Regions from separate parts of the Robertmurraya sp. FSL W8-0741 genome, predicted to be linked through region 2. Evidence: a T-box and tRNA genes for the amino acid it is inferred to sense, from the RefSeq annotation. Region 2 holds a T-box; the other holds one or more tRNA genes.
What was found. The T-box of region 2 lies ahead of serS (serine--tRNA ligase). A T-box ahead of a tRNA ligase gene usually reads a tRNA of that ligase, here a tRNA-Ser.

Region 1: it has a tRNA-Ser gene. The T-box ahead of serS (serine--tRNA ligase) is inferred to sense a tRNA for this amino acid. The anticodon was not compared.

Annotation. Positions count from the first base shown of each region.
Region 1 is NZ_JBBOQG010000001.1:3,862,562-3,874,426, forward strand. Features, by position in the region: gene NST02_RS18855 (DUF4395 domain-containing protein) at 196-621, opposite strand; tRNA gene NST02_RS18860 (tRNA-Gly) at 757-827, opposite strand; tRNA gene NST02_RS18865 (tRNA-His) at 1,058-1,133, opposite strand; tRNA gene NST02_RS18870 (tRNA-Tyr) at 1,274-1,357, opposite strand; tRNA gene NST02_RS18875 (tRNA-Phe) at 1,368-1,440, opposite strand; tRNA gene NST02_RS18880 (tRNA-Asp) at 1,799-1,872, opposite strand; tRNA gene NST02_RS18885 (tRNA-Ser) at 1,969-2,058, opposite strand; tRNA gene NST02_RS18890 (tRNA-Met) at 2,073-2,149, opposite strand; tRNA gene NST02_RS18895 (tRNA-Glu) at 2,223-2,294, opposite strand; gene NST02_RS18900 (helix-turn-helix domain-containing protein) at 3,264-4,175, shown strand; gene NST02_RS18905 (SpoVR family protein) at 4,333-5,745, opposite strand; gene NST02_RS18910 (YhdB family protein) at 6,018-6,266, shown strand; gene NST02_RS18915 (phospho-sugar mutase) at 6,311-8,038, opposite strand; gene NST02_RS18920 (disulfide oxidoreductase) at 8,319-8,753, shown strand; gene NST02_RS18925 (thioredoxin family protein) at 8,754-9,224, shown strand; gene NST02_RS18930 (DUF5365 family protein) at 9,321-9,728, opposite strand; gene NST02_RS18935 (RluA family pseudouridine synthase) at 9,914-10,792, shown strand; gene NST02_RS18940 (cytochrome-c peroxidase) at 10,983-11,865, opposite strand, start outside.
Region 2 is NZ_JBBOQG010000001.1:383,735-395,599, forward strand. Features, by position in the region: gene serS (serine--tRNA ligase) at 157-1,431, opposite strand; T-box leader at 1,487-1,710, opposite strand; gene pdxT (pyridoxal 5'-phosphate synthase glutaminase subunit PdxT) at 1,765-2,343, opposite strand; gene pdxS (pyridoxal 5'-phosphate synthase lyase subunit PdxS) at 2,347-3,237, opposite strand; gene NST02_RS01970 (D-alanyl-D-alanine carboxypeptidase family protein) at 3,393-4,760, opposite strand; gene guaB (IMP dehydrogenase) at 4,924-6,390, opposite strand; gene NST02_RS01980 (YaaC family protein) at 6,560-7,513, shown strand; rRNA gene rrf (5S ribosomal RNA) at 8,202-8,318, opposite strand; rRNA gene NST02_RS01990 (23S ribosomal RNA) at 8,419-11,374, opposite strand.

The DNA.
Region 1 (11,865 bases), 3.5 Mb from region 2:
TCATCGATGCATCCCAGCAATTTTCTGAAGGACAAGCATTCCTATAAATATTCACGCTTTATTTTTACTTTTTTTACAAAAGTTCAGCTTTAAGCATAAAAAACCGCTCGAATTCAAACTGCTCTTGTTTCATAATAAGAGCAGCCTTTCGAACGGCTTTCTTTTGATAATGAAAGTTGACTCCTACATCATCGGTCAGCTCATTGATTTTCGATATTGATACTGTTGCCATTGAAAACGAATATAACATCCAATACAAAAACCAAGAATTGCAATAAACGCTGCCAATGCAACAATAGTTGTAAAGATCCAAGCGATAATTGTCCAGTCAAATACATACCCTGTGTAACCAAGCCCTAAGCAGACAACAGATATTGCTTGATTAAACTGTTGTTGATCAAAATCTTCAGGTATATATGCAGAGGGCGCTTTTCTTAAAAATTTCCTTCCTGCTGCGATAATCGGATTAACTTTAAAAATAAGCCCAATAAGACCAAAAATGAACGGGAACAACAAGATCATTTCTTGTTGAGTAATCCAAGTTAAGAGAACACTCAGAACAATAACCCATTGATTTAACCTCACCAATGGTCTTGGAATTGATTTAGGTTTGCCCTTCATGCAAAACCCACCTATCATATAAGAATTATATGTTATTGTGAGTATACTCGATCTAGAGCAATTTGTGAAGTAAAAGTGATTGTAAATATAAAGAAAAAGGATGCTCTAACACTGACTAGAACATCCTTTTAATGAAGCGGGTGATGGGAATCGAACCCACGACAACAGCTTGGAAGGCTGTGGTTTTACCATTAAACTACACCCGCATTTTTATTGTAATTATACTAAATTCTTTCTTCCCCTGTTCGGGCCTTACATGCCTCCAACTCTTCTCGCCTTTTCTTTGTAGCACTGTCGTCGAGGCAACTCGGCGCCCATTCATTGATGCTTTGCTCGTGGCTGTGGTTTTACCATTAAACTACACCCGCATTTTAATTAAAATCTTTATTAATTTTTGTCTTCCTGAATCCGGCATTACAGGATTTTGAAATATAAATGGGGCGATCGATGGGAATCGAACCCACGAGTGTCGGAGCCACAATCCGATGCGTTAACCACTTCGCCACGACCGCCATGATTCTATTATTAAAGTATGCCTTTGCTCGTTTTGCTCTATACTAGCACTATTACGAAAATTATTAATAAATGCTATTTTACTTCGCTGCGTTTCGTTCAAAGTAACATCTCTTATTTTCACTAAGGTGAAAATGTCTGGTGGAGGGGGACGGATTCGAACCGCCGAACCCGAAGGAGCGGATTTACAGTCCGCCGCGTTTAGCCACTTCGCTACCCCTCCAACTAAAAAATGGCTCAGGACGGAATCGAACCGCCGACACAAGGATTTTCAGTCCTTTGCTCTACCGACTGAGCTACTGAGCCAAAATAATATTCTATTCCTACAGCAAATCTTTCCGTTGTCCTTCGTCCTCATCTCAGTTAGCTTATTCAAGTTGATACTCGATGAGTACGCTGTTGCCTTTTCTTGAAGTTTATTCACCGTGCTCTACCGACTGAGCTACTGAGCCATAATAATATTCTATTCCTACAGCAAATCTTTCCGTTGTCCTTCGTCCTCATCTCAGTTAGCTTATTCAAGTTGATACTCGATGAGTACGCTGTTGCCTTTTCTTGAAGCTTTTTCACCGTGCTCTACCGACTGAGCTACTGAGCCATAATACTATTCTTTTCCTAGTCAACAAACTTATTCAAGTTGTGGTTCGGTGAATATATTAAATAACGGTCCGGACGGGACTCGAACCCGCGACCTCCTGCGTGACAGGCAGGCATTCTAACCAACTGAACTACCGGACCCTCCTGCATTTTCTAAATCAAATAGAGGCCTTTAATTCAGAGAAGCTCAGAACATAAAAAATCATACATTTATTTACTAGCAGATTTTTAAAAATACGGAGGAAGAGGGATTCGAACCCCCGCGCGGTTTAACCCGCCTGTCGGTTTTCAAGACCGATCCCTTCAGCCAGACTTGGGTATTCCTCCATGTTAATATAGAATGGTAGCGGCGGAGGGGATCGAACCCCCGACCTTACGGGTATGAACCGTACGCTCTAGCCAGCTGAGCTACACCGCCATAATATAATGCTTTACTTTTATAAAGCAAATTATTTTCGCCTTCATCATTCAATACGTTGAAAAAATGTATATGACCCGTACGGGATTCGAACCCGTGTTACCGCCGTGAAAGGGCGGTGTCTTAACCGCTTGACCAACGGGCCAAAATCTTTCAAACATTTTTTGAAAACAGCTATATCAATATAACACCCCGAAAAGGATTCCGTCAATGCTTTTTTTCAAAATTTTCCCCGAGTTAAAAGTAAAGACCATTTTAAAGTTTTCTCAGCTATTCGAATAAACTAAAATGTCGTTGTACTTTGATAGATAAATCCGTTCTTCTTTGTACAATCATCTCAATACAGGAGAAATAAAAAATGAAATACACCAATTATCTTTGTTATTTTAATCAGTAAATATGCATTTAACAGTGATTGCTGTCTGGGTATACACAATGTTTTACTCAGTGCAATCTTCTTCGTAAAATGCACGATATTATTTAAAGTAACAAGATCATGCATAAAACAGATGAATTTAGAGTGGAATCGGATTTATTGGAAAGCTGATTGTAAAAAACAACATCCTCACCTTGCCGATACAACTAACACCTCTAAAAAATCGTCAGCAAGGACAAAAAAAGAACTACCTTTAATAGTAGCTCTTTAGTAAGATGAATCTATAATTTTAACGTCTTTAATATTTACCAGTTGGACATCGTAAGTAAGATTTGAATTTCGAATTTCGATCATGCCATTATGATAATTAAAGATGATAGTGTATCGCTCTTCATTATATAAGACGTCTTTACCTAACACTTGTCACAACTCCATCTCTATCAAAAAATAGCATTCACATCGCTCACTCTCAGTGCATAACTCCAGGCTCAGGCTCATTAATGGTAATTGGTGCATCAGGGGCATGGTATGTTCCGAAAAACGCAATCAAAACAATCAGTAAACTACTTAGAAATCTTTTCATTTCTCCAACCTCCTTTTTACAAAAATTTTATCATGTAAAAAGAAAGGGTGAATTTGGCGAATTTCCTGATATAATAAGGATAAAGGGTTGTTTTCTTAAAATTTCAGATGTTTTTGGCCTTCATAATAAATATAGTTATATTCGGAGTGATTTATATGGCAAGATATTTAGGTCAACGAATTAAAGAAGCTAGGGAACGCCTTGGATTGTCCCAATTTGAAACAAGCAAAGATATATGCACGCAAGCATACATTAGCAAAATTGAGAGCGGCAATGTTTTTCCAACTGCTGATATTTTGCTGAAACTAGCGGATCGATTTAGTGTCGATATTTCGTACCTCCTTGATATCTCTAGCATTCCCAGACATGATTATGTTATTGACACTTTCTCTGAAATCCGCGAAGCCATCAACAATCGTGATTATGAATTAGTGCGAAGAATCATTATTTCCGAATCCGATAACGAGTTATTTAAAGAGAAAAAATTATATCAATTCCTAAAATGGCATGAAGGAATTTGTTATTTTCAATTAGATCATGATCTTCATAATTCCATCCAATGTTTTGACGAGGCGCTTAGCCTCACAGCTTCTAATAAAAAACTCTACTCTGAACGTGAAATTGAAATCCTCATTAGTAAAGCAAATATTTATAGCCAATGTCAAATGTATGACGAGGCCATCGAAATATACAATGAAGCCATAAATCATCTAAATAAACTGACAGATATTATTAATAAACATGTCCCGGTAAGATTAAATTACAATTATGCCAGAGTACTGCGGTTGCACTCAAGAAATGCCGAATCTATCCAAATTTGTGAAAAAGGGCTAAAACTTACCGAGAAATATCAACTTATGTATTTAAAAGGTGATTTATATTTTCAAAAAGCACTGAGTCATAAAGCCTTAAATGAAAATGAAAAGGCGATTGAATCCTTTAATTTAGCAGAGATGGTTTACATATTGGAGCATAATGATACATCACTGCGTATGGTAAAATATCACGTTACGGAAGTAAACAAAGCTCTCACTGTTCATGACCGTCATGAGCCGCTTTTTTTGTAATACACCCTACCCGGAGTAAATTATACCCCGGGTACCTTTATTGAATGAAACCATATTATTGATAAAACGTTTTTTTGTTCATTTTGTCTGAACCTTGGTTTCACACGCCCTTTAGTAAGTAAAAATCAATACTTACAGATAATTAACAAAGTCAATTTCAAAGATATTTTCGATGAACGCCTTTTCCATCATACGTAAAAAGCATATTCCGGTCCTCGATAATCGTTTCAATATGAACGCCTCTGCCCCAAAGCTGATAAATATAAGGAAGCACCTTTTCTAAATATTTCAAGTCAAGTTCAATTCCTTCATACCAATGTTTAATGTAGAGTTCACCATTTTTCAAATAATCTCCATCAGTGACAGTTAAATAAGGGAAACCGCCATTCACTCGCATATTAACGAGTTGATCTCTCACTTCCTGCCAATCTTTATCGACAATTTTGTAATCTCGACCTTGTTTTTGAAATAAATACATGTCTTCACGCATAACAAGATCCTTCGTTAAGTAATTTCTTAAAAATGAGATATCCGATTCAATTTCGCGTACTTCGAACATTTTTTCTCTTCCGGAATTTTCCTTTACTCCGCGCTCTTTCATTTCTTCAGTCGGATGATTATAGCGTTCCTCTATATCTTCAAAAATTTTCAGCCCTAAATAGTACGGATTGACTCCTGTCCTTGACGGCTGAACAACCCCTGCATTAAGTTTGGCAAATTCTAGCGCTTCATCAGAAGAAAGATCCATCTCTCGCAAAATTCTTTGATGCCAAAACGAAGCCCAGCCTTCATTCATAATTTTTGTCTCTAATTGAGGCCAAAAATAAAGCATTTCCTCCCTCATCATCGTCAAAATATCCCGTTGCCATTCCGTTAATTCACGGCTATAGTTCTCTATAAATAACAGAATGTCTTTTTCAGGTTGCGGCGGAAATTTTCGCTTTTTCTTTTTCTTTACACTTTTCTCTCCATCTTTTTTATCTAAATTCCACAGATCATCATAAGGACTTGCTTTTATCTCTTCTTCTTCAAATTCCTCATCGTCCAACGTCCAAGAGAGCTTCGGCCGCATTAAAGAAGGATCAATATGCTCTTCAATCGCCAACACCGCATCAAGAAATTCCTCCACTTCCTTTTTACCATGCTCGATCTCATATTGGCGAATTCTTTCGGCAGTCGCAGACATACTTTCAACCATATCTCGTTTCGTATTTTGAAAACGAACATTATTTTTGAAGAAATCACAATGTGCCAACACATGGGCAACAATCAATTTATTTTGGATTAGTGAATTTGAATCCAGTAAAAAAGCATAGCAAGGATTTGAGTTAATGACGAGCTCATATATTTTAGAAAGTCCTAAATCGTAATGAAGTTTCATTTTATGAAATTGTTTTCCAAAGCTCCAATGTGAGAATCGGGTCGGCATACCATATGCACCAAATGTATATATAATATCGGCCGGGCAAATTTCATACCTCATTGGGTAAAAATCCAGCCCGAATCCTGAAGCAATTTCCGTAATTTCATCGATCGCGTATTCCAGTTTTTTACGCTCTTCCTCTTTCATTTGTTTTCCTCCTTCATGGTCTTATCACCAATGTATGAGACAAAAACAAAAATGATGAGATTGATTTTTACCTTCACGCATTTATCGTAACGTTGACTTTCTCATAAAAGAAGAGCGAAATTCTTCATTCATAGCTGTTTGCATTTTCAGCGTTTTTTACACAGGTAAATGCTGTTCTTTCCAATTAACAAGATGACCAACATTTACAGAGAAAGTTTATAAGTTCTCAGCACAGACTATAATCAACTCCTTAAAAAAGGAGATGAGGAAAAATGGATTCAGTTGATTATGACCGGGCATTGTATTATACCCATCGTTCCGAGTGGGACAATTTACTAATTTTAATGGTGCGCACAAAGGATCATTTTTTAGCAAAGAAAATTGAACATTTCTTACATGCCTATAATTTTGAAAAAGACTATATGGTAATTGAGCAACACTTATATTCTTTATTAAGATACATCGACCATGCAAACAGCCACCTTGAAGAACAACAAGAGTTAAGCGCGAACTGGATGTAATCAGAATTCCACCACAAAAAAGACACGGTCCGCGACCGTGTCTTTTAAAACGAATCATTCATTTTTTTATGAACAACATTCATAAAGCTCTCTTCTAATGCCTTTAGTTTTATTTGACTTTCCTCTAAGGTATCGCCTTTAACACTGAAATAAAATTTGATTTTCGGCTCTGTACCTGAAGGTCTCAAACAAACCCACGATCCATCTTCAAGAAAGTATTTCAATACATTTGATCTTGGCAAATCAATTTTCTCTTTCCCTGTTTCCGTAGTCCGTATGCTTTCTAAGTAGTCCTCCTGTTTGATTACCCTTTGTCCACCGATCTCCAGTAACGGAATCTTTCTAAAAGAAGCCAGTAAACGTTCGATCCTTTCTGCTCCAGACTTTCCCTTTAATGTTAAGGATTGAAGTCCTTCTTGATAAAAGCCATATTTTTTATAAAGAGACAATAACGCCTCGTATAATGACAATCCTTTTTCCTTATAAAAAGCACATACTTCTGTCGCTAAAAGTGCTGCCTGCACAGCATCTTTATCTCGAGCGAATGCTCCAATTAAATACCCATAGCTCTCCTCATATCCGAACAAAAACTGGTATTTCCCAGATGCCTCAAATTGCTTTATTTTTTCAGCAATAAATTTAAACCCCGTCAGAACATCGATCGTTTCGACTCCATATGATGAGGCAACAGCTCTTCCAAGCTCTGATGTAACAATGGTTTTCAACATTACACCATTTTTCGGAAGCGTGTCTTTCTCCACCTTTTCCGCAAGTAAATAATGAAGCAATAATGCTCCAGTTTGATTTCCAGTAAGTATTTGATATTCACCGCTTAAATTCTTGACTGCAATTCCAAGACGATCTGCATCAGGATCGGTAGCAATTAACAAATCTGCATTTATCTCCAAGCCCTTTTCAATCGCAAGTGTGAATGCTTCATGCTCCTCAGGATTTGGACTCTTAACGGTTGAAAATTGAGGATCAGGTTGTTCTTGTTCTTTCACAACGGTAACATTTGTATAGTTCAATAACTCTAGACCTTTTTGAACCAACTTATTAGCTGTTCCATGCAACGGAGTAAAGACAATTTTAATTGCTGATTTTTGGCCAAGATCATTTTCAGAAATTGTCACAAGTTTCTCCAAATAAGCTCGATCAACTTCCTCACCTATTATTTTAATCAAACCTAGTTGCTTTAACTCTTTTTCTGTATCGACTTGAATGCGGAGCTCATCTTCAATTTCATTAACTTTAGCAATGACAATATCCGCCTCTTTTGGGGTTAGCTGAGCCCCATCTTCCCCGTACACTTTATACCCGTTATATTCTGGCGGATTATGACTGGCAGTAATAACAATACCTGAAAAAGCCTGTAAATAACGAACGGCAAAAGATAACTCCGGAGTAGGTCTTAATTCATTAAATATGTAGGTTTGAATGCCTCTTGTCGCTAATGTCTTGGCTGCTTCCATCGCAAATTCTTGCGACTTATAGCGTGAATCATAGGCGATTACAACACCTCTTCTTTTCGCATCTGCTCCAAATGAATCAATAAAGGACGCTAATCCTGCCGACGCTTTCCGAATGGTGTAAAGATTCATACGATTTATGCCTGCGCCAATTTCACCGCGCATGCCTCCGGTGCCGAATTCTAAATTTTTATAAAATGCCTCTTCTAATTCCGTTTCGTTCAAAGAAAGTAACTGAGTCTTCAATTCAGAATCTAGATCATGGTATTGAAACCATCTTTCCACATCTTTTTTCCAACCCATACTATCCCCCCAGACCTCAAAAATGGAATCTCTATCCATTATAGCTCACTCTTTCATTCTATGGACAAATTTTTAAAATATCTCTTCTCTAATATCATAAATGCTACTTAATGTTAAAAATTTTCCAATAAATTTAATTATTGTTCATTCTTTAATTTGCAAATTGTACATGATACCTAAAAAAGTTTTAAAAATTTTCATAATCTCTTAATCGTTTAATTTGAAAAACAACTGTTAACAGCATAAAATAATGGGGACTAACTTTAAAGGAATTGGTGTAATGAGCGAAAAAAAAGATCAAAGGGAATCACTTATCTTTATTGCTTGGGCCGCATCTGTTATTGCTATGTTTGGAAGCTTGTATTTTTCTGAGGTTCGCCAGTATGAACCATGCGAATTGTGTTGGTATCAAAGGATCATTATGTACCCCTTCGTCGTTATTTTAGGGATTGCCACAGTAAAGAAGGATTATAAAATCTCCTTATATACGATGGTATTATCAGCTATAGGAGGGATGATATCCCTGTATCATTACGGTATTCAAAAGCTCTCCTTTTTAGCTGATGCAGCACCTGCATGTGGTCGTATTCCATGTACTGCCGCATACATAAACTGGTTTGGATTTATTACTATTCCATTCCTTGCGCTTACCGCTTTTGTTATTATTTTTATTTGTAGTCTTCTCATCTGGAAAAAAACAAAGGAGGTTTCCTAATTGAAAAAAGTAATTATTTTTCTTGCCATTATTGTTGTTCTATTCGCTGGTGTAGCCCTATTAACGAAAATGCAAAATGAGGAAAAAGTGTCCGAGGATAATAAATATCAAAAGGATTCTTTACATCCGGAAACGATCGCACAGTTGGATGATCCAAACTATCAAAACCTTATCCTACCTGAAGAGTTAAAAGAAAAATTGGATAATAAAGAAGACGTCACGGTTTATTTTTATAGTCCCACATGCTCACATTGTCAACGGACAACCCCAGTCGTTGCACCTCTCGCAGAGGAGATGGGAATTGATTTAGTGCAGTATAACCTATTAGAATTTGAAAACGGCTGGGATCAATACGGCATTTCAGAAACTCCAACTATTGTTCAATATCGAAATGGGGAAGAGACAGAACGTATTGTCGGTTATAAGGAAAAAGAAATTTTCGAAGAATGGTTTAATCAAAACAGTAAATAGCGAACTGAAGCCTTAGGTCCCATCAAAAATGATATCGACTTTAGCAAAAAAACGAAAACGAATCTTAGATCGTTTTCGTTTTTTCATGATAGCAGTTTATATTAATAATTCATTTGCAGCCTTCGTATAAACACTAAAGGAGCCATTATCGTTTTCCTTATCCAGATCAGCTTCGAAAAACTGCTCAAAGTCAAACGGAAAAAACAATCCGTACTCCTTCAAAATTGCGACATTCCTTTGAAACATGGATTTATGTTTTACTAAAAGCGTGGTCGATTCTAAAATGGATATAAGAGTTTGTAAGCTTGTAATGACTTGATAAGCTTCCTTTAATGTGCCAAAATACTCAAAATGCCTTGTTGAGGTATGTAATACCTTTAAATCTTCAAATTTTTCGATTTCTTTGTCAGAATAATAAAGAGGAAATACATCTTGATAAAAAGTTTTTACAAGTTCTTTAATCTTTTCTTCTTGGTCTGGTGTTGACGCAAATACAACTTTCACCTGTAACCCACCTTTAATGAAACATGTAATCAATTTTTTATATACGCTTAGGATAACATACGCAAGTAAACTAAAAGCGTGGTAATTATCGCCAAAGTTTAAGGCAAACGCTAAATTGGCGGCTTTTTTACAGTGAAAATTCTTTTACTTATTGTCTTTAAGATTGCATACGAAAGGAGTTCAACATGATTGCATCTTCTAAAAAAGGGCAATGGTTTGAATTAATTGCTCCGATGGAATGGCAAGGAATTACAAGTGAGCAATTATTTTCAAAGGTCTGGCAAGCACCAAAAAAACTTACGCATTTGTTAAAAATGAATAAAGAAGTGATGATTAATGGTAAACCTGCCGTTTGGACAAATCCATTAAAAATGGGGGATCGTCTGCAAATTAAATTATTTTCAGATGTTGATTTTGGACTGATACCTCAATATATGAATGTAAATATTGTATATGAGGACGAGCACTTATTAATTGCCGAAAAACCTCCCGGTATCAATACTCATCCAAATGAGCCAGGGCAAACAAATACATTGGCAAACGGTATTGCCTATCATTTGCAAGCAAAAGGAGAGTTCCGTCAGGTTAAACATATCCATCGGTTAGACCGTGACACTTCAGGAGTGATTCTCTTTGCAAAACATGCTTTTATCGGGGCTCTTCTTGATAAAATGCTCGAAGAAAGGCAAATCAAACGATCCTACTCGGCACTTGTCTGTGGAAAAATATTAAACAAAAAAGGGACGATCGATGCTCCAATAGGGAGAGATCGACATCATCCAACTAAGCGGAGAGTTTCTCCAAAAGGACAGAGAGCCGTTACCCATTATGAGGTTGTCAATGTTAAAAAAAATGCAACATTAATCAGGTGTAGCCTAGATACTGGCCGTACTCATCAAATTCGAGTTCATCTCAGTCATATCGGCCATCCCATTGTCGGCGATAAACTATACGGAAACAGCCCTAAAGAAACGAGGCTTCATTTGCACGCCGTTGAACTTAAATTTGTACACCCACTAACCTTCGAACAAATCCAAGTCACTTCACCAATAGATTGGGATTAATTGACTATGCTCATCAAAAGGGCGTCCGTCACTGGACGCCCCATTTATATAAAACGGCTGCTTGCCGTAGTTTTGTGGTGTTAATTATCTCTTCCCCTGAAAAATTCGTCCTAAACCAACAGTTAATGCCCCTTTTTAGAAAATAAAATAACCTTAGAGATAAGGGTCTCTAAGGTTATTTTTAATTTATTTATTGAGGTAGTTCTGGTTTTTCTACCATCGGAATATCGCCACTCATGCTCTCCAAGAAAGCAACCAAATAGCTGACTTCTTCTTGAGTTAAGTTTAATGGTTTCATCAGTTCACTCTTATTAGGGTGAGCACCGCCGCCCGTATTGTAGTAATTAACTACATCCTCTAGTGTCGCAAGGCTTCCATCATGCATATATGGTGCTGTATCCGCTATTCCACGTAAACCAGAAGTTCTGAACTTGCCTTTATCCGTCTCATTTCCAGTTACAGCAAACCTTCCATCGTCCCCTTCCATCCCGAGGTTATGATAGTTGTGGTCTGATAAAAGCGGGCCAGCATGGCATGAAATACAGCTTGCTTTTCCTACAAATAATTTCATTCCTTCTTTTGCTTCATCAGAAATAGCATCGTCATCACCAGCTAAATATTTGTCAAAGGCTGTGTCTTTGACAACAATTGTTCTTTCGAATGTAGCGATCGCCTTGGCGATGTTATCCGCTGTTATTTTGTCATTGAAGACTTTATTAAATTCATCAACATAGCCAGGAACTGCATTTAATTCTTCAATTAATTCATCAAGATTTTGGTTCATTTCACCTTCTGCTTGAATTGGACCTAACGCTTGCTCTTCCAAGCCGCCTGCCCGTCCATCCCAGAAGTTCTCTTTATAATAACCTGAATTGATAATGGTAGGGCTATTTCGATGTCCTTCGAAACCTTCAAATCCTATGAAAGTTGCAAGGCCATCGCCATAACCTGCGCCAGGAGCGTGACATGATGCACAGCTTAATTTATTATTCCCAGAAAGTCTTTCATCAAAGTATAACATTTGTCCTAATGCAATTTTCTCTTCTGTCATTTCATTGTCTTCTGGGACAGGG
Region 2 (11,865 bases):
GTTACTTCTAGTATGCCACAGCAGGAAAAGTTTAATCAGAGAGAGAGCCCGCTCCAACTAAAAATGCATAACCATCAATAACAAAAAATAGAGAAAGGAGAATGAGGTTCCCTCTCATTCTCCTTTCTCACAATTTGAAGTTAGTTATGTCCGAACCTACTTAATTACCTCTCTATTTCCCATATACGGACGTAACACTTCAGGGATCACAACACTGCCATCTGCTTGCTGATAATTTTCAAGAATTGCTGCTACCGTTCTACCAATCGCAAGACCAGAACCATTTAAAGTATGAACATGCTCTGGTTTACCCTTCGGTTCTCTGCGGAAGCGAATATTCGCTCTTCTTGCTTGGAACCCTTCAAAATTACTACAAGAAGAAATTTCACGGTATGTCTCATAGCTCGGAATCCACACTTCAATATCATATTTCTTCGCAGCAGTGAATCCTAAATCTCCTGTACACATGCTCATGACGCGATAAGGAAGCCCAAGCAATTGCAAAACTTTTTCTGCATTACCTGTTAACTTTTCAAGCTCTTCATAAGACTCCTCTGGCTTCACAAATTTTACAAGCTCAACTTTATTGAACTGATGCTGACGAATTAATCCCCTTGTATCTCGTCCGGCAGAGCCAGCCTCAGAGCGGAAACATGCACTAAATGCTGCATAATTAATTGGTAGAGTGTCCCCATCTAGGATTTCATCGCGATGAAGATTCGTCACAGGCACTTCAGCTGTTGGAATTAGGAAATAATCCTCACTGCCAATTAAGAAAGCATCTTCTTCAAATTTTGGCAATTGACCTGTACCCGTCATACTTGTTCGATTGACCATATACGGAGGTAATACCTCTTCATACCCATGCTCTTCCGTATGCAAATCAAGCATGAAATTAAACAGGGCACGTTCAAGACGAGCTCCCAAACCTTTGTAAAAAACAAAGCGGCTCCCTGTCACCTTACTTGCTCTTTCAAAATCTAAAATACCTAGTGCATCAGCAATTTCCCAATGGGGTTTGGGTTCAAAATCAAACTGCCTAACTTCTCCCCACGTACGATGAAGCACGTTGTCATCCTCTGTTTCACCAATCGGTACGCTCTCATGTGGAATATTAGGGATGCTTAATAATAAATTCTCAAGTGTTTCCTCAACATTGCGTAGCTCTTCATCGAGAACTTTAATTTTATCGCCTACTTCACGCATTTCAGCGATCAATTGGTCCGCATCCTTTTTCTCACGCTTCAGAGCGGCGACTTGTTGTGATACTTCATTGCGTTTGCTTTTTAACTGTTCAGCCTCAACAATTAAATCCCGTCGCTTTTTGTCTAGATCCTCAAATTTCCCTAGATCTGTTAAATCTTCGCCACGATGTTGAAGCTTTTCTTTTACCTCTTCAAAGTTAGCGCGCAAATATTTTAAATCCAACATGCTAAACACCTCTTCATAAATCATATTTTTGCAAACAAAAAACTCCCATCCCTAAAAAAGGGACGAGAGTTACCCGCGTTGCCACCCTAGTTGAAAGCAAAAAAGACTTTCCACCTTAAATCAATAACGGTTTAACCCGGAAGTATTTACTAGACTCTCAAAGGAGCATTCCATACTTCACTCAAGGATGGATTCACAAGCTCCATTCACTGATTTACACCGACCATCAGCTCTCTTTTGAACGGATTTCCTGCTACTATTTCCTCTCATTGCTTTTACTATAGGGAATTTTGTAATTTAATGTACTATAATTATTCTTCTATTGCAACCTTTTTATACAATTGTTTCCTTTATCATCTCAATAAAATAAGCCGTGATCCGATAATCTTCTGTTAATTCTGGATGAAATGAACAGCCCAGTAAATTTCCTTCACGGGCCATCACAATACGTTCATGATGCTTTGCCAATATCTCCACATTTTCACCAGCATTGACGATATGAGGAGCCCGAATAAAAACAGCATTATAATTCTCTGCTATACCAGAGATGGTTAAATTCGCTTCAAAGCTTTCCCTTTGCCGTCCAAAAGAATTTCTTTCCACTGTCACATCCATAACGCCAATATGGGGTTCATCATAACCAACAACATTCCTCGCCAATAAAATAAGACCAGCACATGTCCCAAACATCGGCTTGCCAGCTTGGGCAAATTCTTTCAACTCATTCATAAAATCGTACTTATCTATTAATCGCCTAATCGCTGTACTTTCTCCGCCTGGCATAACAAGCCCATCTACATTTGCTAACTGCTCTTTTTTCTTGATCACTACCGCTTCAGCCCCGCACGCCTCGATAGCTTGAACATGCTCCCTAACTGCACCTTGCAACGCCAGTACTCCTACTTTTATCATCTTTTACCAACCGCGTTCTTGCATGCGAGCTTCAGGGGCTAATGTAGAAATTTCAATCCCTTTCATCGGTGTTCCTAATTCCTTTGAAAGCTCTGCAATTAATTTATAGTCCTGATAGTGAGTCGTAGCTTCTACAATCGCTCTAGCAAACTTCGCAGGATTGTCTGATTTGAAAATTCCAGAACCTACGAATACACCATCCGCACCTAGCTCCATCATTAATGCCGCATCAGCAGGTGTTGCAACCCCGCCTGCTGCAAAGTTAACGACTGGGAGGCGGCCAAGTTCTTTAATTTCCAATAGAAGCTCATATGGCGCTCCTAGAAGCTTAGCCTCTGTCATCACTTCATCAGCATTCATATTCACAAGCTTACGCACCTGTGCATTGACTTTGCGCATGTGTCGAACTGCCTCAACGATGTTGCCAGTCCCAGGTTCCCCCTTTGTCCGCAACATCGAAGCTCCTTCTCCAATACGGCGGGCGGCCTCACCTAAATCTCTACATCCACAAACAAACGGCACCGTATAATCACGCTTATTTAAATGGTATTCCTCATCAGCTGGCGTCAATACTTCACTCTCGTCTATGTAATCTACACCCATTGCCTCAAGAACTCTAGCTTCAACAATATGTCCAATCCTTGCCTTCGCCATAACAGGAATCGTTACAGCATTCATGACCTCTTCTACAATCCGGGGATCCGCCATACGTGCAACTCCGCCTGCAGCTCGAATATCCGATGGGACTCTTTCCAATGCCATTACTGCAACAGCACCAGCTTCTTCTGCTATTTTTGCTTGTTCTGCATTTACAACATCCATAATAACGCCGCCTTTTTGCATTTCGGCCATACCACGTTTTACACGCTCTGTTCCTGTTTTCACGTAAGTCATCCCCCTTATAATAATTATTGCTGAATTAAAAATAAAATAAATATTTTAAAAATAAAACCTCTACTAAATCCATCGGAATTAGCATCGTTCCCTAATGAAAATAAACAACAAAAAAGGTTTCCTGTCAAGACAAGAAACCTTTTTAATACAGCTTATTAAAACCAACCTTTAACTGTGGAGGATACACTGCTCCATAAATCGCCAAAAAATCCACCAATTCCGCGCATCATCAGGACGAACCAGTTTGCTTTCTCTACATCCTCAGCTGCAACTAAATCAACTGTCATACTCTTCTGTCCCTCAGAGCTTAAATAAACAGTCTCTTCATCTTTAAATTGAACCGTTACTGTTCCAAGCTTATCTCCTTTTTTAATAGGAGCTGTTAAAGTGCCGTCTTCATTTAGCTTCTCTTTATCAAGCTCGACGACAGTTTCAAAGTTTTCTTGCTCAGAAGCTGGTACAACACTGTTAATCGCATCTGCTGTATGAACCTTTACTTGATCCTCTTTTCCTTTGGCAACAGGAACTGATTCCGTTCCCTTAATCACATATTCAGCAGGAACTAATTCTTCTTTACTAAAATTATTAAAGGCATAATCTAATAGTTTTTTCGTCTCCACAAAACGATCTGTTGTTGATTTCGTTCCCATTACAACCGTAATATATCTTACACCATCTCTACTTGCCGTACCCGTAAAACAAAAACCTGCAAAGCTTGTAGACCCTGTTTTCAATCCATCTAAACCTTCATAGGTGAACTGTTGAAAGTTTGGATATTTATCTGCGACATCACGATAACCCTCTAACATCCAGTTCCAGTTTTTCATTTCAAATTTATCATCTGTACCCTTTGCAAATGTTTTTTCAGGGATGCTAGACGTTTCTAAAACTTCCGGGAAATCTTTTATGATACGGTAAGCTAATTTTGCTACCGCTCTTGCAGACATTACGTTTTCTTCATCTGCACCGCCCACTACATCTGGGAAATGCTTTGCTACATCACGATTATTTAACCCTGTTGAATTCACAAATTTAAAATCACCAAGGCCTAACTCTTCAGCCTTTTCATTCATTAATTTCACAAAATTGGCTTCTGTACCAGCTACTATTTCAGCAATGGCTATTGTTGCAGCATTTGCCGACTCAATTGCCATAGCAGAATAAAGATCTTCTACTGTATAAGTCCCCTCAACACGTAAAAAAACGTTACTTAAATTGCTATCATGAGACATTTTAGCAAGCTCTGGAGAGACGGTAAAAGTTTGATCCCATTTTACTTTCCCTTCCTTTACAGCTTCTAAAAGGAGGTACTCGGTCATCATTTTTGTCATGCTGGCAATTCCTAGTACGGCTTCTGAATTTTTTTCATAAAGTATTTTACCTGTTTCCGCATCGATTAAAATTACCGCATTCGCATTGATATCTATATTTTCAGCAGCTGCTGCCGGTTTTTGTATAAAACCAATTAGTAATAAAAATGTTAATAGACATACGAAACTTTTTTGTATGAAGCTTTTTTTCACTGTGAGCCCTCCAAGTCTTAATATACACCCTTGTTATTTTAACATAGTTCGGTATACAAGCATAGATAGAGTATTTTCCTATTTTTCTATGAAACTGGAAATTTTCTTTATAATTTCACAAAAAAACTGACCAGCGCCATACACAGCAGGTCAGTTTTTCATTTTATGAAATAGAGTAGTTTGGTGCTTCTTTCGTAATTTGTACATCATGCGGGTGGCTTTCTCTAAGTCCTGCACCCGTCATACGAATAAATTGCGCATTCTCTCTTAATTCCTCTAAGTCCTTTGTCCCACAATAACCCATTCCTGAACGAATTCCACCGATTAACTGATAAATTGTATCGGTTAAAGGCCCTTTATATGGAAGTCTCCCTTCAATACCTTCTGGAACAAACTTTTTATTATCCTCTTGGAAATAACGATCCTTTGAACCCTTTTCCATTGCGGCAACTGAGCCCATCCCACGATAAACTTTGAATCGGCGTCCTTGGAATATTTCCGTTTCTCCCGGACTTTCAGATACACCGGCAAGTAAGCTTCCTAACATAACAGCATGTCCGCCTGCAGCTAATGCTTTAACAATATCGCCAGAATATTTAATTCCACCATCAGCGATAATCGTTTTCCCATGCTTTCTGGCCTCTGTTGCACAATCATAGACCGCTGTAATTTGCGGAACACCAACTCCTGCTACTACACGAGTCGTACAAATGGACCCCGGCCCTATTCCTACTTTCACAATATCAGCACCCGCTTCAATCAGCTCTCTTGTCGCTTCGGCCGTTGCCACATTCCCAGCAATAATCGCTACACTTGGAAAGGCATCTCTTACTTGTTTTACTGTTTCAATAACTCCTTTAGAATGTCCATGCGCTGTATCGATGACAATGACATCAACCTGAGCCTTAACAAGTGCTTCCACGCGGCGCATCGTATCCTTTGTCACACCAACTGCAGCACCCGCTAATAATCTCCCCGTCTCGTCTTTTGCCGAGTTCGGGAATTCAATCACTTTCTCAATGTCTTTAATTGTAATTAATCCTTTTAAAATTCCGTTCTCATCAACTAAAGGTAATTTTTCAATTTTATACTTTTGTAAAATGCTCTCAGCTTCGTCCAATGTGGTTCCAACTGGGGCGGTGACAAGATTTTCCTTTGTCATCACATCTGAAATCTTGATCGAATAATCTTGAATAAAACGGAGGTCACGGTTTGTGAGGATACCAACAAGTTTTTGCTCATCTTCATTATTAACGATCGGCACACCTGAAATACGATATTTCCCCATCAGATGTTCAGCATCAAACACTTGATGTTCAGGTGTTAAGAAAAACGGGTTCGTAATCACTCCACTTTCCGAACGTTTTACTTTGAGTACTTGATCTGCTTGCTGCTCGATTGACATATTCTTATGAATAATCCCTAATCCACCCTGTCTAGCCATAGCAATCGCCATTTCTGCTTCAGTGACCGTATCCATTCCTGCACTTATAATCGGGATATTCAATTTAACTTTATCCGTAAGCTTCACCTGCAATTGAACATCTTTTGGTAAAACCTCTGATTTTGCCGGTACTAAAAGCACATCATCAAAGGTTAATCCCTCTTTAGCAAATTTATTTTCCCACATCTTTTTTTGGCCTCCTAGACTCGAAAATATTATTAGTAGGTTATCAATTGGTTAAAATACTGTCAAGGATAAGGTGATATGTTAGAGTTTTCTAATAATTCACCTATTGCAATATTGGTTATATTTCCTAATTTAAGCTGTTTATATAAAATTTCTTTCGGAGGTTAACATGTTATCTCATTGGTCTTCATTTTCTCTATTTTTTTCAGCCAGTTACACACAACAATATTTAAAAAATATTTATGAGCAGAATAAAATAGATAACGCTGAGCAAAAGGCGTACGAAAATTGTTATCCCTTCATTTATTATCTCGAACATGGAAAAGTATATTACGAACAAGGGAAGCACTCCCCGTTAATCATTCAACCAATCCTGCTTTTTTATGGACTTATCCATCTTATTAAAGCATGCATCCTTACAGTTGACCCGAATTATCCAGAAACTACCTCTGTCCTTGCTCATGGCGTATCTGCCAGAAAGCGCAAAAAGCAACACTTTCATTTTTTTCAGGATGAAGTTAAATTTCAAAAAACAGGCCTGTTTCCTTTCTTAGCGAATAAATTGTTTCACATGGAACATCTGGAAGGAGATAAAATATCAATGGGCAACCTTTTTAAACAAGTGCCTGAACTAAATTCATTACTATTGTTCCTTGATGGCGTTCCATCATTTACAAACGTCTATCATGAAGGAAATAGGTTTTTTATTCCAAAAAGAGTATTGGATTTCTTTCATATGACAGAAAATCGCTTTCTCGATTTCTTTTCCGAAAAAGCAGTGGAGGAATATCATTTTAAGCGCTTAGAGAACGGTTTTATTGTTTTTGAAAAAAACGAGAAAAAGGGAGATTTCAATTACACCCCTTTAAAATACAATTTAGCAGAACAAACTTATGCTCTTCCACTAACAAAAGAAAACGGATTTGTCTTCCATGAATTACTAGTGCATTATTTGCTCCTTTACAATTTAAGTATGATCGCCCGTTATGAAACTGAATGGTGGAGTGAGCTTGTGAAAACAATGCCTAACAAAGATTTCCCCTTAATCGAAACATTCCTGCAAGTCTCCATCGAAAAAGGTCCTTTTCTCGTTTACGAATACCTTACAAAAGCAGGACACTGATAAAAACAACTCAGTTATCAGTGTTGTCATTTTCAGAGTTTTGCTCGTAATTGCACAGGAGTTTATGTTGGACTGGGTCTGTTTGAATGATTGTGCGTGTTCTTCTGGTTCGATTATGCGTGTTTTTGGACAGGATTGCGCGTGTTTTACGCTGAATTGCACTTTTTGGAATAGTTGCGAGTGTTTTGTGTCGAATTGCGTCGATTTGGGGACTTGATTGCGCTCGTTTTGCCTTCGATTGCGCCGATTTGTGGCTTGATTGCGCGTGTTTTACACCGAATTGCGCCAATTTAAGGCATAATTGCGCGTATTTCAATGCTTATTGCGCATCTCGCCATTCCAGCCACACTTGGGATCAAAAAAAGAGCACCCTCATTGGATACTCTTTTCCTTTGCCCGGCAGCGTCCTATTCTCACAAGGGGACAGCCCCTCACTACCATCGGCGCCGAAGCTTCACTTCCGTGTTCGGAGTCGGCTGTCTAGCACCTTCGGATCTCTTCGTCAGCTTCGTTCTTTCCGTCCTCGTGTACATCGTACACTCCGGGCTTCTCTCTCTCGCTTCCTCGACCTCCTCGGTTCTAGCCACCCTCCGGTTTCTGCTTTGATTTTATTGGCGTTTTATTTCTTGTCCTTACGGACATTCAGATCAAAAAGAGCACCCATCATATGGGATACTCTTTTTACTTCGCCCGGCAACGTCCTACTCTCACAAGGGGACAGCCCCTCACTACCATCGGCGCTGAGAAGCTTAACTTCCGTGTTCGGTATGGGAACGGGTGTGACCTTCTCGCTATCGTCACCGGACTATTTGATTGAAGGTGATGCAACTTATTTGCTTACGCAAAAAGCTTTATCCCTTCAAAACTAGATAATGGATGAAGAAGAAAAAGACCGAGTAACCTATTTGGTTAAGTCCTCGAACGATTAGTATCAGTCAGCTCCACATGTCACCATGCTTCCACCTCTGACCTATCAACCTGATCATCTTTCAGGGTTCTTACTAGCTTGCGCTATGGGAAATCTCATCTTGAGGGGGGCTTCATGCTTAGATGCTTTCAGCACTTATCCCTTCCGCACATAGCTACCCAGCGATGCTCTTGGCAGAACAACTGGTACACCAGCGGTGCGTCCATCCCGGTCCTCTCGTACTAAGGACAGCTCCTCTCAAATTTCCTACGCCCACGACGGATAGGGACCGAACTGTCTCACGACGTTCTGAACCCAGCTCGCGTACCGCTTTAATGGGCGAACAGCCCAACCCTTGGGACCGACTACAGCCCCAGGATGCGATGAGCCGACATCGAGGTGCCAAACCTCCCCGTCGATGTGGACTCTTGGGGGAGATAAGCCTGTTATCCCCGGGGTAGCTTTTATCCGTTGAGCGATGGCCCTTCCATGCGGAACCACCGGATCACTAAGCCCGACTTTCGTCCCTGCTCGACTTGTAGGTCTCGCAGTCAAGCTCCCTTGTGCCTTTACACTCTACGAATGATTTCCAACCATTCTGAGGGAACCTTTGGGCGCCTCCGTTACTCTTTAGGAGGCGACCGCCCCAGTCAAACTGCCCACCTGACACTGTCTCCCACCTCGATCAGAGGTGCGGGTTAGAATGTCAATACAGCCAGAGTAGTATCCCACCGACGCCTCCACCGAAGCTAGCGCTCCGGCTTCCACGGCTCCTACCTATCCTGTACAAGCTGTACCAAAATTCAATATCAGGCTACAGTAAAGCTCCACGGGGTCTTTCCGTCCTGTCGCGGGTAACCTGCATCTTCACAGGTACTATAATTTCACCGAGTCTCTCGTTGAGACAGTGCCCAGATCGTTACGCCTTTCGTGCGGGTCGGAACTTACCCGACAAGGAATTTCGCTACCTTAGGACCGTTATAGTTACGGCCGCCGTTTACTGGGGCTTCAATTCAGAGCTTCGCGTAAGCTAACCCCTCCTCTTAACCTTCCAGCACCGGGCAGGCGTCAGCCCCTATACTTCGCCTTGCGGCTTCGCAGAGACCTGTGTTTTTGCTAAACAGTCGCCTGGGCCTATTCACTGCGGCTCTTCAGGGCTATGCACCCTAAAAAGCACCCCTTCTCCCGAAGTTACGGGGTCATTTTGCCGAGTTCCTTAACGAGAGTTCTCTCGCTCACCTTAGGATTCTCTCCTCGCCTACCTGTGTCGGTTTGCGGTACGGGCACCTGTTTTCTCACTAGAGGCTTTTCTTGGCAGTGTGGAATCAGGAACTTCGGTACTTGATTTCCCTCGCTGTCACAGCTCAAGCGTATGGCAAGCGGATTTGCCTACTTGCCGCTCTAACTGCTTAGACGCACATATCCAGCAGTGCGCTTACCCTATCCTCCTGCGTCCCCCCATCGCTCAAACAAAAACGAGGTGGTACAGGAATATCAACCTGTTGTCCATCGCCTACGCCTTTCGGCCTCGGCTTAGGTCCCGACTAACCCTGAGCGGACGAGCCTTCCTCAGGAAACCTTAGGCATTCGGTGGATGGGATTCTCACCCATCTTTCGCTACTCATACCGGCATTCTCACTTCTAAGCGCTCCACCAGTCCTTCCGGTCTAGCTTCAACGCCCTTAGAACGCTCTCCTACCGCGTACACCTACGGTGTACACCCACAGCTTCGGTGATACGTTTAGCCCCGGTACATTTTCGGCGCGGGGTCACTCGACCAGTGAGCTATTACGCACTCTTTAAATGATGGCTGCTTCTAAGCCAACATCCTGGTTGTCTAAGCAACCCCACATCCTTTTCCACTTAACGTATACTTTGGGACCTTAGCTGGTGGTCTGGGCTGTTTCCCTTTTGACTACGGATCTTATCACTCGCAGTCTGACTCCCACGTTTAAGTACTTGGCATTCGGAGTTTGTCTGAATTCGGTAACCCGATGAGGGCCCCTAGTCCAAACAGTGCTCTACCTCCAAGACTCGTTCTTCGTGAGGCTAGCCCTAAAGCTATTTCGGAGAGAACCAGCTATCTCCAAGTTCGATTGGAATTTCTCCGCTACCCACACCTCATCCCCGCACTTTTCAACGTGCGTGGGTTCGGTCCTCCATTCAGTGTTACCTGAACTTCAACCTGGACATGGGTAGATCACCTGGTTTCGGGTCTACGACTACATACTCAAGACGCCCTATTCAGACTCGCTTTCGCTGCGGCTCCGTCTTCTCAACTTAACCTTGCATGCAATCGTAACTCGCCGGTTCATTCTACAAAAGGCACGCTATCACCCAGCATGTTTCCAAAGGAAAATATGCATAGGGCTCTAACTACTTGTAGGCACACGGTTTCAGGTTCTCTTTCACTCCCCTTCCGGGGTGCTTTTCACCTTTCCCTCACGGTACTGGTTCACTATCGGTCACTAGGGAGTATTTAGCCTTGGGAGATGGTCCTCCCAGCTTCCGACGGGATTTCACGTGTCCCGCCGTACTCAGGATCCACTCAAGAGGGAACGAAGTTTCAACTACAGGGTTGTTACCTTCTCTGACCAGCCTTTCCAGACTTGTTCGTTTACTCCGTTCCTTTGTAACTCCGTATAGAGTGTCCTACAACCCCAAGAGGCAAGCCTCTTGGTTTGGGCTAATCCCGTTTCGCTCGCCGCTACTCAGGGAATCGCGTTTGCTTTCTCTTCCTCCGGGTACTTAGATGTTTCAGTTCCCCGGGTCTGCCTTCCATCCCCTATGTATTCAGGTATGGATACCATCCCATTACGGATGATGGGTTTCCCCATTCGGAAATCTCCGGATCAAAGCTTACTTACAGCTCCCCGAAGCATATCGGTGTTAGTCCCGTCCTTCATCGGCTCCTAGTGCCAAGGCATCCACCGTGCGCCCTTTATAACTTAACCATTCGGCAAATGATCAGCTACACATCTCTTCGTCATCTTTACTCGTCAGCATCCTCGCGTACAGACTACGTACGCTCCGGTACTTCCTCGCTTGATTCCTCGACTTGTTTGCTTCTCATTTCCCTCAACTTTCGGCTTCCGATAAGCGGCGCATCTCTGCGTCAGCTCCCTCTCTACGCTCCTCACGTACCCATTACGTACGCTCCGATGCTCGTTCGGTCGCTTCCTTGATCTACTTGCTTCTCGAAACCCTCTTGTTCGGCTTTCAATACATCAACACAACTTTGTGTGATTTCTTGAAACCCTCGCGGTTTACTCTATGAATAAATCAATAGAGAGAAAAACTAAAATGGCGATTACTCGGTAATTTCTTGGTTCTTCTTCATTATCATTATCTAGTTTTCAAGGTACAAACGGCGAATGATAAGCTTCGCATCTTTAATCTGCTCGCTTCTAATTCACCTTCATTCTATTTTGAGAGATTGCACTCT